2 linked regions of the Azospirillum brasilense genome follow. The protein of the gene in region 1 interacts with the protein of each later gene in a pairwise test. Links are inferred from orthologs where the notes say so. Each region holds a gene or a part of one and is shown on either strand. Other genes may lie near its edges.

What was found. Proteins that work in one complex are often made in the same cells at the same time.
Region 2: the proteins of cyoB (region 1) and AMK58_RS19475 interact in binary tests that used the Escherichia coli proteins (3 or more experiments, as listed by UniProt). The link is inferred for Azospirillum brasilense from one-to-one orthologs.

Annotation. Positions count from the first base shown.
Region 1 is NZ_CP012916.1:32,681-40,183, reverse strand. The notes cover bases 3,156-6,112. They hold cyoB (cytochrome o ubiquinol oxidase subunit I), read right to left. Parts: upstream 5,659-6,112; coding sequence 3,652-5,658; downstream 3,156-3,651. Other genes in these bases: cyoA (ubiquinol oxidase subunit II), read right to left, coding at 5,672-6,112; cyoC (cytochrome o ubiquinol oxidase subunit III), read right to left, coding at 3,156-3,648. Outside these bases: AMK58_RS21790 (response regulator transcription factor), read right to left, coding at 1-465; AMK58_RS21785 (ATP-binding protein), read right to left, coding at 455-1,729; AMK58_RS21780 (SURF1 family protein), read right to left, coding at 1,914-2,648; cyoD (cytochrome o ubiquinol oxidase subunit IV), read right to left, coding at 2,645-3,016; more of cyoC, read right to left, coding at 3,013-3,155; more of cyoA, read right to left, coding at 6,113-6,859; AMK58_RS21755 (MFS transporter), read left to right, coding at 7,070-7,503. UniProt on the Escherichia coli protein: Cytochrome bo(3) ubiquinol oxidase is the terminal enzyme in the aerobic respiratory chain of E.coli that predominates when cells are grown at high aeration.
Region 2 is NZ_CP012915.1:1,268,841-1,276,186, forward strand. The notes cover bases 2,021-4,820. They hold AMK58_RS19475 (aminotransferase), read right to left. Parts: upstream 4,115-4,820; coding sequence 2,927-4,114; downstream 2,021-2,926. Other genes in these bases: AMK58_RS19470 (sensor histidine kinase), read right to left, coding at 2,021-2,779; AMK58_RS19480 (helix-turn-helix domain-containing protein), read right to left, coding at 4,640-4,820. Outside these bases: AMK58_RS19465 (alpha-2-macroglobulin family protein), read right to left, coding at 1-975; more of AMK58_RS19470, read right to left, coding at 1,151-2,020; more of AMK58_RS19480, read right to left, coding at 4,821-5,164; flagellar basal-body MS-ring/collar protein FliF, read left to right, coding at 5,705-7,346. UniProt on the Escherichia coli protein: Shows aminotransferase activity with methionine and histidine as substrates, and to a lesser extent also with phenylalanine.

The DNA of each region.
Region 1 (7,503 bases):
TTCGGAGATGTTGAAGCCGGTTTCCGCCAGGGTTTCGTGAATGCGCTCCCACTCCAGCGTCTTCAGCGAGGTCGCCCGCGCACCCAGCGCGATGGAGGGGTCGCCCTCCGTCCGCTCGAACGCCGCCTCGATGTCGTCGGTGTTGGACGGCTTGGCGAGATAATGGCAGGCGCCCAGCTTGATCGCCTCGACCGCCGTGGCGATGCTGGCGAAGCCAGTCAGGACGACGATCCGCGTCTCCGGGTCGTTGGCGTGCAGTTCCCGCACGCATTCCAGGCCGGAGCCGTTGCCCAGCTTCAGGTCCACCACCGCGTAGGCGAAGGGCACCGTCTCCAACAGAACCCGCAGTCCGTCCAGGCTATCGCACCAGTAGACCTGATAGCCCCGGCGCTCGAAGGAGCGGCGCAGGACCTTGGCGAAGGCGGCGTCGTCCTCCACCAGCACGAGGGAACGGTCAGACTCCATGGCTCTCTCCCGCGGACAGGGCGGCGAGCGGCAGGGTCATGGTGACGGACGCGCCGCCGCCGGGGCGGTTGCGCGCGGCGACCGAGCCGCCCAGCTTGCGCACCACGTTGACCACCAGGAAGAGGCCCAGCCCGCCGCCGGGGCGCCCCTTGCTCGACCGGTAGGGTTTGCCGAATTCCGCCAGCATCCGCTCCTCGAAGCCGGGGCCGGCGTCGTTGACGGTCAGGACGAGGCTGTCCCCCTGCCGTCCGGCGGCGATGCCGACCCAGCCGGGAGACACCTCCAGCGCGTTGTCCAGGACGTTGAAGATCACCTGCTTCAGCGCGAGGTCGGAGATGATCCCCTCCCGCGAGCGGACGCTGTTGTCGTAATCGACGCAGGCCGGGGACCGGCTGTCCTTCCATTCCTCCACCAGTTCGTCGAGGAAGGCGGTCACGGTGGTGCGCAGCGTCCCCTCCCCCCGCGCCTCGCCGGAGGACAGCAGAATGCCCGACACGATGGCCTTGCAGCGGTCGATCTGGTTCTGCATCTCGGCGATGTCCTCGGCCATGTCGGGATCGCCCTTGACCACCGGCATCCGCCGCCAGTCGTTCACGATCACCGACAGCGTGGCGAGCGGCGTCCCCAGCTCATGCGCGGCGCCGGAAGCGAGCAGGCCGAGGCGCACGATGTGATCCTCCTCCATGGAGCGCTGGCGCAGGTCGGCCAGATGGGCGTCGCGGGCGCGCAGGTTGCGGGTGATCTGGGTGATGAAGGGGACGATCAGGCTGGCCGTCAGCACGAAGCACAGGAACATGCCCTGGATGTGCAGCCCCAGCAGCAGCCCCTCCAGCCCCGGCGGCAGGGCCAGCGGGCGGTAGGCGCCGATCAGCAGCGTGAAGCAGGCCGTGGCGACCAGCACCAGCGCCCAGGCCGACCACGCCTCCAGCAGCACCGCCCCCAGCGTGATCTGGAGCAGGTAGAGCGAGATGAACGGGTTGGACGCGCCGCCGCTGAGGTAGAGCTGCACCGTGAGCGCCGACACGTCGATCAGCAGTTCCAGGAAAAGCTGGGTGTTCGACACCGAGGTCTGGCGGCGCAGGTGCAGGACGCTGGCGATGTTCAGCGCCACCAGGAACAGGATCACCGCGCCCATCTGGTCGAGCGGCAGGGTGATGCCCATCCGGTAATGCACGATCAGGATCGTGATCACCTGCCCGGCGACGGCGAGCCAGCGCAGCTGCACCAGCAGGAACAGGTTTTTCTTGTCGGTGGTGTCGCGCACGGAAAACGTCTGGCCCTTCGCCGGCTTCCTTCGGTCCCCATTCATATGGGCACGATGCCTCGGCTTGGCAGCCTTGCCCCGGACTTCGGGGGGATTTGATAGCACAAAAAAGCCGGGCGAAAGAGTCCGCGAGGAACCCCTACCCACCCGGCAGAAAAACCACAAAGAAAAAAAGATTATTTCTTCAACCCCGGCGCCGCCGTTCACTGCGCGCGACATAGAGCGACGCGGCGATCACCATGAGGGCCAGGGCGAACCACGTCAGCGCATAGACGAGGTGGTTGTTCGGAAACTTCAGAACGGTCAGCCCGCCGACCGGGTAGCCGCCCGGCGGGCTGGTCGCGGCGTCGATGAAATAGGGGGCCGCCTCCGTCACGCCGCGGGCGGCGGTGATGGCCGCCACGTCGCGCGAGTACCAGCGGTCCTGCGCCGGATCGTTGGAGCGCAGGAAGCCGCCCCCCGGCTCCGTCACCCGCAGCAGGCCGGTGACGGTGGTGTCCTGATCGATCAGCCCTTCGGGGCGGCTGTCGGTGCTGCGCCGCTCCGGCGGCACGAAGCCACGGTTGACTAGGACGGTGAAGCCCCGGTCGGTCCGGAAGGGGGTGAGCACCCAGAAGCCGCCGCCCCGCTCGGTCACCGCCTGGACCAGGGTTTCCTGGTCGTTCAGGAAACGCCCGGTGACGCCGACCCGCCGGTATTCCTGGCTGGCCGCGGTGACGGTGGGCCAGTCCTCCGGGCCGGGGGCGGGAACGGGCGCGGCCTGCGCCCGCTCCTCCACCCGCCGGATCAGGTCCAGCTTCCAGAACAGCCGCTCGACCTGCCAGACGCCGAGCGACGTGAAGACGGCGACCCCCGCCAGCGCCAGGACGCCGAGAAGGATCAGCCCCCGGCGCGGACGGTGGGTCACCGTGCCGGTCACGGCAACAGGCTCGGGTCGTGGATCGGCATCATGTTGGTGTTCAGGTGGTACATCACCCACAGCGAACCGGCCAGCATGATGACCACGACGATGATCGTGAAGATCAGCGACAGCATGGTCCAGCCGCCTTCCGCCCGCCCGTTCATGTGCAGGAAGAAGATCATGTGGACGACGACCTGGACGGCGGCGAGCGCCATGATCGCCATCACGGTCATGTTCTTGTCCAGGATCGTCCCGTCCATGACCAGCCAGAAGGGAATGACCGTCAGGATCACCGACAGGACGAAGCCGATCAGGTAGCTGCCGAGCGTCCCGTGGGCGCCCTCATGCTCCCCGTGGCCATGGTGTTCTTCGGCGTGAGAACTCATCGCAGCATTCCCATCAGATAGACGAAGGTGAAGACGCCGATCCAGATGACGTCCAGGAAGTGCCAGAACAGACTGAGGCACATCAGGCGCCGGCGGTTGGCCGGGATCAGGCCGCGCTTGTTGACCTGCACCATCAGCGTCACCAGCCAGACGAGGCCGAAGGTGACGTGCAGGCCGTGGGTGCCGACCAGCGTGAAGAAGGACGACAGGAAGGCGCTGCGCTGCGGGGTCGCCCCGATGTGGATCAGGTGGGCGAACTCGTAGAGCTCGATGGCCAGGAAGGCGGCGCCGAACAGGCCGGTCACCGCCAGCCACAGCTGGGTCTGCGACACCCGCCCCTTCTCCATCGCCAGCATGGCGAAGCCATAGGTGATGGAGGAGAACAGCAGCATGGCGGTGTTCAGCGCCACCAGCGGCAGGTCGAACAGGTCCTTGGGCGCGGGCCCGGCGGCGTAGTTGGCGCCGAGAACGCCGTAAGTCGCGAACAGCACCGCGAAGATGAGGCAGTCGCTCATCAGGTAGATCCAGAAGCCCAGCATGGTGCTGGAGCCTTCGGGATGCGCGTGCTCGTCCACCACGTGGAACACCGGAGCCTGGCTGCGGGGCCGCTCGGCTGTCAGGGTCGTGCTCATGCTTTACACCTGCCCGGAGAGGAGTCGGGTCCGCTCGTTCTCGGTCCGCACCACCACGTCCGCCGGGATGTGGAAGTCGCGGTGATAGTTGAAGGTGTGGTGGATGGCCGCCGCCAGCAGGGCGACGAAGCTCACCGCCGCCAGCCACCAGATGTACCAGACCAGGGCGAAGCCGAGGACCACGCTGATCCCGGCCAGGATCACGCCGGTGCCGCTGTTGCTCGGCATGTGGATCGCCTTGTAGCCGCCCAGCGGACGCTTGTAGCCGCGCTTCTTCATGTCCCACCACGCGTCGTTTTCGTGGATCATCGGGGTGAAGGCGAAGTTGTAGTCCGGCGGCGGCGAGGAGGTCGCCCATTCCAGCGTGCGGCCATCCCACGGGTCGCCCGTGCGGTCGACCAGCTCCCGGCGCTTCCAGACGCTGACGGCGATCTGGACGAGGAAGGCGCCGATGCCAGCCGCGATCAGAACGGCGCCGACGGCGGCGATCTGGAACCAGATCTGCAGCGACGGGTCCTCGAACACGCGCAGGCGGCGGGTGACGCCCATCAGGCCGAGGACGTAGAGCGGCATGAAGGCGACCCAGAAGCCGATCACCCAGCACCAGAAGGACACCTTGCCCCAGAAGGGATCGAGGCGGAAACCGAAGGCCTTGGGCCACCAGTAGTAGATGCCGGCGAACAGGCCGAACAGCACGCCGCCGATGATGACGTTGTGGAAGTGGGCGATCAGGAACAGGCTGTTGTGCAGGACGAAGTCCGCCGGCGGAACGGCCAGCAGCACGCCCGTCATGCCGCCGACCACGAAGGTCAGCATGAAGGCGACGGTCCACATCATCGGCAGCTCGAAGCGGATGCGGCCGCGGTACATGGTGAACAGCCAGTTGAAGATCTTCGCACCCGTCGGGATCGAGATGATCATCGTCGTGATGCCGAAGAACGAGTTCACGCTGGCGCCCGACCCCATGGTGAAGAAGTGGTGCAGCCACACCAGGTAGGACAGGATCGTGATGACCACCGTCGCGTAGACCATGGAGGTGTAGCCGAACAGCTTCTTGCCCGAGAAGGTCGAGGTGACTTCCGAGAAGATGCCGAAGACCGGCAGGATCAGGATGTAGACTTCCGGGTGGCCCCAGATCCAGATCAGGTTCACGTACATCATCGGGCTGCCGCCGAGATCGTTCGTGAAGAAGTTCGTGCCGACATAGCGGTCCAGCGACAGCAGGACCAGCGTGGCGGTCAGGATCGGGAAGGAGGCGACGATCAGCACGTTGGTGCAGAGCGACGTCCAGGTGAAGACCGGCATCTTCATCATGGTCATGCCGGGGGCGCGCATCTTGACGATCGTGCAGATCAGGTTGATGCCGGACAATGTTGTTCCGACACCGGCGATCTGCAACGCCCAGATGTAGTAGTCGACACCCGTCTCGGGGCTGTAGGCGATGTTGGACAGCGGCGGATAGGCCAGCCAGCCGGTGCGCGCGAACTCTCCGACGAACAGCGAGGCCATGATCAGCACCGCGCCGCCCACCGTCATCCAGAAGCTGAAATTGTTCAGGAACGGGAAGGACACGTCGCGGGCGCCGATCTGCAGCGGCACCACGTAGTTCATCAGACCCGTGACGAAGGGCATCGCCACGAAGAAGATCATGATGACGCCGTGGGCGGTGAAGATCTGGTCGTAGTGGTGGGCGTTGAGGTAGCCCTCGCTGCCGCCGAAGGCCATGGCCTGCTGGAGGCGCATCATGATGGCGTCGGCGAAGCCGCGCAGCAGCATGACGAGGCCCAGCACCATGTACATGATGCCGATGCGCTTGTGGTCGACGGTGGTGAACCACTCCTTCCAGAGATAGCCCCACAGCCGGAAATAGCTCAGCGCCGCGACCAGCGCGAGGCCGCCCAGCACGACCGCGACGAAGGTCGCGACCACGATGGGCTCGTGATAGGGGAAGGACTCCAGGGTCAGACGCCCGAAGAGCGGGTGGGTGGCGACGGTCGATGTGTCTAGCATGGCGGTGGGCCGCTCAGGGATTGGCCGTCAGCCGCGGCCCGAACGCAGGGGCGGGCGCGGAGATCGGCGTGATGGAGGAGCGCGGCAGACCCGCGCCGGAAATCGGGCCGGAAATCGGGGACTCGTCGGCGGGAGCGTTCAGCACGCCCAGCGACGACTCGACGGCGCGGCCGGTCAGTTCCTCGGTCGAGCAGATGCCCGCCACATAGACCGGCGCCGGGCCGAGAACGGCGGTGCCGCGGCGGGACAGCTTGTCGTGCATCAGCGGCATCACGTTGTCGATGCCGGCCAAGCCGAGGCCGCCCTTGGCGTCGATGGCCATCATGTCGTGCATGCACATCTTGCCCGGCTCGACGCACATCCCGACGATGGCCTTGAACAGGCCCGAGTCGACGGCGCCGTAGCGGCGCACCGGCTCGTTCTCGCTGGGACGCTCAAGCTGGAGGTAGCCGTCGCGGTCGAGCTTGCCGCCGCCCGCCTTGATGTCCGCCACCCACTTGTCGAAGCCGTCGGCGGCCAGACCGTGGAAGGTGAAGCGCATGTGCGAGAAGCCGGCGCCGCTGTAATTGGCGGAGAAGCCCTTGTAGCTGCCCGGCTCGTTGATGACGGCGTGCAGCTTCGTCTCCATGCCGGCCATGGCGTAGATCTGCCCGGCCAGCGCCGGGATGTAGAAGGAGTTCATCACCGTCGAGGAGGTGATGTTGAAGCGGATCGGCCGGTCCACCGGGGCGGCCACCTCGTTCACCGTGGCGATGCCGTATTCCGGGTAGATGAACAGCCACTTCCAGTCGAGCGCCACGACGTTGACGTCGAGCATCTTGGTGTCGGCCGGGACCGGGCGCCCGGCGGCGATGCGGTCGAGCGGGCGGTAGGGGTCGAGCAGGTGGGTCGCCATCCAGGTGAGGGCGCCCAGGCAGATGATGATGAGCAGCGGGGCCGCCCAGATCACCAGCTCGAGCTGCGTCGAATGGTCCCAATCCGGGTCGTACTGGGCCGTGCTATTCGACTGGCGGTAGCGCCACGCGAACAGCACCGTCAGCACCATCACCGGAATGATGATGAGAAGCATCAGGAGGGTGGAAATGGTGATGAGGTTGGCCTGTTGGCTCGCCACGTCGCCGGACGGGCTCATCACCACAAGGTTGCAGCCACTCAAAACCGCCATCAGCGGCAGGAGGGCCAAGGCGCGGAAACGGGTCAAGGCAGGACCTGTCAGCAGGGGTTCGCTTTGGATTTGGGCGAAGAGCTAACCCCCACGGGCCGGGTCGGACATTGGACAATTTGTCCAATGCGCCGCGATTCCGCGCCGCCATTGACGCACATCAAGGCAATGCGTCCATGGGCGTGGCAGAATGCCGTTGCGGTGCCTATTTAATTCCCTCTGACGCAATTGCCAGACGGTGGGGGGACCATGGGATCATCGACCACGGCGACCGAACGGGATGCAAGACTGGTCAATGCCCGCGACCACAGGGTGAATCCCGGTGAAATCGCGATTGGCGTCATCATCGGACGGACGTCCGAATTCTTCGATTTTTTCGTTTATGCCATCGCTTCGGTGATCGTCTTCCCGAAGCTGGTCTTTCCCTATCTTGACCCGCTCACCGGAACGTTGTGGTCCTTCGCGATCTTCGCGCTGGCCTTCGTCGCCCGCCCGGTGGGCAGCATGCTGTTCATGGCCATCGACCGTGCCCACGGGCGCGGTGCGAAGCTCACCCTCTCCCTGTTCCTGCTGGGCACCTCGACGGTCGCCATCGCCTTTCTGCCGAGTTACGAGCAGATCGGCGCGGCAGCGATCTGGCTGCTGGCGGCGGCCCGCATCGGCCAGGGTCTGGCGCTGGGCGG
Region 2 (7,346 bases), on another replicon or contig:
CGGCTCACGCCCGGCGGCGCGCAGGGCGGTGAGGTCGAAGCGCGCCAGCCCGTCCGCGCCGGTCAGCGCCTTGCCAAGCTCCTCGTTGTTGCGGGCGAGCAGGCGCAGTTCCACGCCGGCCTCCGGCGTCGCACCCTTGACGGAGCGGGCGAAGACGACCAGCGCGTCCTCGCCGGTGATGGCGTTCAGGCCGAGGTCGGAGACGACGAACCACTGGGTCGCCTTGTGGTCCCAGCCGCCGGGCTTGATGTCCTCGGTGCTGGCCACGGCGATGTAGACGCCGGGCTCCAGCCGGCCCAGCACGGCGTCGATGGGAAAGGGCGTCACCACCGCCTGGTTGCGGCTGTTGCTGATCGCCATTTCCCCGCGCCACACCTCCTGGCCGGAGCGGTCGAGGATCTCGCCGACCTCGTGGTCGGACATCTGCTGGCCGATGCGGCCGAAATAGATCTTCTCCACCAGGCTGCGGTCGTTGATCCGCAGCACCTGGAGCTTCGCCCGGTCGAGGTTGATGGAGCGCAGCGGCAGACCGTCGGCGCCGATGCGCGGCAGGATGTAGCCTGCCCCGCGGAAGGCCAGCGCCGGCTTGCGGTTCGGCACCTCGATGTCGCGCGCGTCGGGGTTGGGCAGGCGCTTCCCGTCGCTGCCCGGCAGACCGTCGCGCAGGGTGATGCGGTAGCTCTGCCCGTGCTTCAGCCCCTCGACGCAGAGCGTGCGGTCGCGGGCGACGGCGGTCCCGTCGAAGGCTGCCCCGCCCCCGGCAGGCGTCACCTCCACATAGTCGCGGTAGTTCACCGCGCGCGACTTCTCCAGCCGGTCGGTGAAGGTGAAGCAGGCCTGCGGCACGTCGCGCTCCGCCGCCACCTCGGCGGAGGAGACGCCGAAGGGCACCGGCTCGGGCGGCGCGTCGGCGGCAATGACGGGGGTTGAGGACGCGACGAGGACGGCACAGACACGCGCCACTGCACGCAACATTCGATCTTCCCTGGACCAGCCGCCCGGCGCGGCGCGCGCGGGCCTATGCGAAAACTTGGGGCCTGCGAAAACACTGTTTTCGGCAAACCGGCGCGGAGTATGCCGAAGCGCCCCTGGTTTCGCCACGGCTTTGCGGCCCCGCCCGGAAAATCCCGCAACGTGGATCGGGTGTGGATCAGGCGGCGAATTCCAGCGTGAACTGACTGCCCTCGCCGGGCCGGCTGTCGATGCGCAGGCGTCCACCATGGGCCTCCATCAATGACTTGACGATGGACAGCCCCAGCCCGCCGCCCTGCCCTGGAAGCGCCACATGCACCGCGGGCTGCCCGAAGGGCTCCGCAGCCTGGTGGAGCTGTTCCGGCGTCATGCCGATGCCGTTGTCCGTTACCCGCACGCGGCATCCGCCGTCCGCTCCGCCGCCGACCGTCACCAGGATGCGCCCGCCGTCCGGCGTGAAGGTGACGGCGTTGGTCAGCAGGTTCAGGAGCATTTGCTTCAAAGCGCGTTCGTCCGCCGAGACGCTGTGGTGCCCCGGCTCGACATGCATGTCCAAGCGGATGGCTTTGGCGTCGGCCTGCGGTGCCACCATGCGGAACGCCCAGTCGACGACCGGAGCAACGTCGAGATCCTCCCGATGCAGGGACAACGTCCCCGCCTGGAGCCGCGACAGATCCATGATGTCGTTGATCAGCCCCAGCAGGTGCCGCCCCGATTCATGAATGTCGTGGGCGTAGTCGGCGTAACGCCCGCCGGCCTGCGGCCCCAGCATCTGATCGCGGATGACCTCCGAGAAGCCGAGGATGGCGTTCAGCGGCGTGCGCAGCTCATGGCTGACGCGGGCCAGGAAATTGCGGTTCAGCGCCAGCGCGGCGCGCAACCGCTCCGCGGTGCGGTGCTGCACCAGAAGGAACAGCGTCACCAGCAGGATGGACACGGTCAGGATCGCCGCCAGCAGGAACAGCGTGTTGCGCAGGTCGGCCACCCCCGCCTCGATGTCCACCTGCGCGACGCCGACGGTGGCGACCAGCGGATAGCTCTCCACCAAACGGTAGGCGAAGGCGCGCAGGACGCCGTCGGTTTGCGACTCCTGCCAATAGACGCCGGCGAGCGAGCGAGCCAGCTCGTCCCACAGGCGGGATTGGGGAATGGCGAAGCCAACCGCCTCGACGCCCCGCGAGGCGCCGCGGGCGCGGATTATCCTGTCCATTCCGATCAGGGTCACCACCCCCTGCGGCCCCAGATTGGCCTGCTGGTAGAACTCCGCCAGGATGTCGGGATCGATGTTGGCGATTACGATGCCCGCGAAGCCGCCATCCCCGTCGGTCAACCGCCGGCTGAGGCGCAGCAGTGGGCCGCCGCCGGTCGTCCCGGGAAAAGGCGTTCCGATGTGCATCAGGTCGCGGCCGGTGCCCTGATGGAAGGTGAAGGCCGCCTCGTCCCGCTCGTTCGCCCGCCCACCCGGCCCTTCGCTGCGCAACAGCACGGTCCCGTCGGCGTCGAGCACGGTGAAGTGATGGATCAGCGTCGGATCGTAGAGCGTCTGGTCGAGGAAGTTGCGGATGCCGGGCAGGCCGTTCTCCCCGAACTCCAGCGCCAGGGAGCGCAGCGTGATGTCCACCTCATGCACCGCGCGGTGGGTGCTCTTGGCGAAGGCCCGGACCATGATCTCGGCCTTCGCCACCGCTTCCCGCGTCTGGCCGTCCAGCAGTTCGCGCGCCACCTGCGCGTAGGCTCCCCAGACCACCGTGATCGCAACGGCGGCGATGGCGAACACGCACCAGCGGAACGAGATCGGCAGACGCATCCCGGTCTTTCCACAGGCGGTCAACCGGGGCGGGTCCGGACGATGATCCGTTCCGGCCCGGTATCGACCCTAGAGAACAAGGGGTATCACGCCACCGAAGTCCCCGGCAAGCCTCTCCATCCAGCGTTGACAGCGAATGCCATCATGTCATTTTTGCGTGAAATACGCCCTCAGCCGCTCAACCGCCCCATCGAGGATCTCGTCCCTCTTGGAGAAACAGAAGCGGATGAAGCTTCGCGGCGCGTCTTGGACGAAGAAGGCTCCGACGGGAATGGCCGTCACCCCGGCCTCGACGGTCAGACGGCGGCAGAAATCCTCGTCGTTTCCGTCGAAGCCGAAGGGCGACACGTCGGCGACCACGAAATAGGTGCCGGCGGAGGGCAGCACCTTGAACCCCACCGCGCGCAGCCCGTCGGCCAGCCGGTCGCGTTTGGCCTGGAGTCCGCCGGCCAGTCCGGCGAAATAGGCATCGTCCTTGCCCAGCCCATAGGCGACCGCCGCCTGGAGGTTGGGCGGCGTGGTGAAGGTGATGTACTGGTGCGCCTTTGCGACGGGCTGGAGCAGGTGCGGCGCGCCGGTGACGTAGCCGACCTTCCAGCCGGTCAGCGAGAACGTCTTGCCGGCGGAGCCGATCTTCAGACAACGGTCACGCATGCCGGGCAGCGTCATCAGCGGAATGTGCCGACCCCCATCGAAGACGATGTGCTCGTACACCTCGTCACAGACGGCGAAGGAATCGAAACGCTGGACGAACTCCGCCAACAGTTCCAGTTCGGCGCGGGAGAAGACCTTGGCGGCGGGATTCAGCGGGTCGTTGATGAGAACCAGCTTGGTCTTCGGCGAGAAGGCAGCTTCCAGGTCGGCCCGCGTGAAGCTCCAGTCCGGGGCCTTCAGGCTGACGAAACGCGGCACGCCGCCGGCCAGCCGGACGATCGGCAGGTAGCTGTCGTACATGGGCTGGAACAGCACAACCTCGTCGCCCGGCTCGATGAGGCCGAGCAGGCTGGCGGTAAGGGCCTCCGTCGCGCCGGAGGTCACCAGCACCTCGGTCTTCCAATCGATGTCCAGCCCGTAGAACCGCTTGCCGTGGCCGGCCAGCGCCTGCCGCAACTCCGGCGTGCCCATCATCGGCGGGTACTGGTTCCACCCTTCGAGGATGGCCTTGGCCGCCACGTCCAGAACGTCGGCGGGACCGCGCTCGTCGGGAAAGCCCTGGCCAAGATTGATCGCCTTGTGCTCGTCCGACAGACGGGACATCACCTCGAAGATCGTAACCGGGAGGTCAAGTTCCCGCCGACCAAGGAAGCCCGTCTTCGGTTCTTCGGAATTTTGCATCGAACACCGTCGGTGTGGTTGGGTGAGTTCCGTGGTGGCTGATCGGTGACCGGCCAGATCGGGAGAGCCCCGCCCGTCTCGGATCGCGGATCGAGCGGGCGGAATTCAGCGGTCGCCGCACCAGCCTTGTTCCGGCTTGCCTTATCGACGGATTGCGGCCGCTCGTCCAGCGCCTCGGCGGGTTTTCCCAGCAGGGGCGCTGTGCGCGGCTTCCTGTCTCAAGAGCAGGTGGTGGCCCCCGGGGACGCGGCGGGACAAGCCGGACACGGCGAGGGTCAACGAAGTTCTGCCCGCTCGTGTCGGGCCCCGTCATCGACGGTTGACGCGAACCCAATCGAATCAAACGCGCACGCGAATCAAACGCGCACGCCCAACCGCCTCAGGGGGGGCCGAGGTGGTTGGGCGGCACGAACCGACGTGGCCCAGCGGTGACGCCGGGACCGGGCCTACCTATGAAACCGGGCCTACAAAACCGGGCGGGTGAACCGCATGGGGCTGGACCCACACGGCTACGCCGCCCGCTCCTCACGCCTGCCCGACGCTGTGGCCAGCGTTGCGCCCGCGGCGTCCACGAACGGCGGTCGGGTCGATCACCGCCGCATCCGCGTCGATGGCCGGGCCGCCGTCGCTGTCGGTCTGGTCGGCGCAGCGTTCGGCCAGTTCCCGGATCGCCCCGCGGATCTGCGGATCGCGGATGTTCTGGAAGTAACGGGCGAGCATCAGCGCCTCGCGGGACCGCAGAGTGCCCTCCGACTCCTCCGCCTGAGGACTGGCGATTCCCGCTTCCTGGGCGGCATGGCGCTCTTCCAGCCCCTCGAAGAAGACGGACACCGGCACCCGGAAGAACTGCGCCAGCTTGAACAGCCGGCTGGCCGAGACCCGGTTGAAGCCGCGCTCGTATTTCTGAAGCTGCTGGAACGTCAGTCCCAGAGCCGAGGCGACATCGCTCTGGCTCAGACCGGCGAGCATGCGCAGTTCGCGCAGGCGCTGCCCAACAAACACATCGACCTCGTTGAGGCCTTCCTTCTTCTCACGTCCACGTTTTTTCACAACATTCCCCCATCAGAAAAAGTGGCAAAGCCCCATGTCGCGCGAAGCAACATTCGGTTCTGCGTTGGAAAGATTCCGACGCGCTTGTGCCACGATCTTTTTGGTATCGGACAAGCGACCATTGCAACTCAGCTATGACTTCGGTGACACAAAGTCAACCACCGTTGCGACATTTACTACCTACGTTCCAACAAACCACAGAAAGTGAATGGTTATGCACCCGCGCATCATTCCTTCTTTCGAGGTAATTTTAAATTGCTTGAAACAGAAACAATCCGTCGACCTCTCTTTTGCGGCGAATCAATTCCGTTGATTTCGCTCACCGGTCGGCAAAAGGGCGTTGCCGACGCGCATCGATAGGCACATTTTGCCGGGCACTGGGCAATTTCTGCCCACGAATTAACGCTCTCTTCATCAAGACAGCCCAGCATGCGCGCCTAAGGCAAGGACCGGCGCGGTTTTTGCAAATTCTTTCTTTTGCGTCTGCGAAATCAAGAACTTCCCGGAGATCCACCGGGGCATCCGATCGGGGACTAGCGCGTGAACAACCTTCTGCAGACCTTGCGCAATCTGGGTCCCGCGCGCCTGGCCGCCATCGGTGGCGTCGGCCTGCTCCTGATCGGATTTTTCGTTTACCTGATGACCCGCCTCTCCACCCCGGAGATGGAGCTTCTCTACGCCGAACTCCAGCCGACCGAGGCCGCCGCCATCGCCAAGAAGCTGGAGGAGGCGAAGGTCCCCTTCACGGTCGACAAGACCGGCACGAAGATCATGGTCGCCGCCGAACAGGTGGGGCCGACCCGCATGCGGATGGCCGCCGCCGGCCTGCCCTCGGGCGGTTCGATCGGCTACGAGCTGTTCGACAAGGGCGAAGGCTTCGGCGCCACCAGCTTCATGCAGAACATCAACCATCTGCGCGCCCTGGAAGGCGAGATGGCGCGCACGGTGCAGACGCTGAACGGGGTGCAGAGCGCCCGCGTCCATCTGGTGCTGCCCAAGCGCGAGCTGTTCGCCCGCCAGCAGAACCCGGCGACGGCCAGCATCTTCATAAAGCTGCGCCCTGGCGCCCAGCTGTCGCGCGAGAACATCCAGGCGATCCAGCATCTCATCGCCGCCTCCGTTCCGAACCTCGACCCCAGCCGCATCTCCATCGTCGACGACAAGGGCACCCTGCTCGCCCGCGGCACCGGCAACGACAGCGCGGACGCCATGCTGGCCTCGGCGGAGGAGAAGAAGGTCGCCTACGAGAGCCGCATCGCCCGCATCATCGAAGATCTGCTGGGCCGCACCGTCGGCTACGGCAAGGTGCGGGCGGAGGTCTCGGCCGACCTCGACTTCGACCGCATCACCACGCAATCCGAAATCTTCGATCCGGAAAGTCAGGTCGTCCGCTCCACCCAGACGGTGACGGAGGCGAACGAGAGCCACGACCGCGACCCGCTGTCGCCGGTCACCGTGGACCAGAACCTGCCGACCGCGCAGTCGGGAAACAACGCCGGGCCGATCTCGCAGAACAAGCAGAACCGCAGCGAAGAGACCATCAACTACGAGATCAGCCGGACCACCAAGAACCATGTCCGCGAATCCGGGCAGGTGCGCCGCCTGTCGGTCGCGGTGCTGGTCGACGGCACCTACAGCCTGCCCAAGGACGGCAACCCGGCGGCCTACCAGCCGCGGCCGGAGCAGGAGCTGGAAAGCATCAAGGCGCTCGTCCGCTCCGCTGTCGGCCTCGACGCCGTGCGCGGCGACACGCTGGAAGTCATCAACATGCGCTTCTGGTCGCCGGAAGACGACATCCAGAAGCCCGAGGAACTCTTCCTCGGCATGACCAAGGACGACCTGTTCCGCATCGCGGAGATGGTCGTGCTGGGCATTGTCGCCGTCCTTATCATCCTGCTGGTCATCCGCCCGCTGATCACCCGCGCCTTCGAGAAGGCCGACCAGCAGGAGGAGGACGACATGGACCGCCTGCTGGCCGACCAGAGCGGCATGCCCGCCGCCCTGGCCGCGCCGACCGGCGCGCTGGCCCAGGACCTCGCCCTGGAGGCCGCCCAGGCCGACGAGGAGTTGGAGCAGATGATCGACATCAACCGCGTCGAAGGCCGCGTCCGCGCCTCCTCGCTGCGCAAGGTCGGCGAGATCGTGGAGAAGCATCCGGAGGAAGCGGTGTCGATCCTGCGCA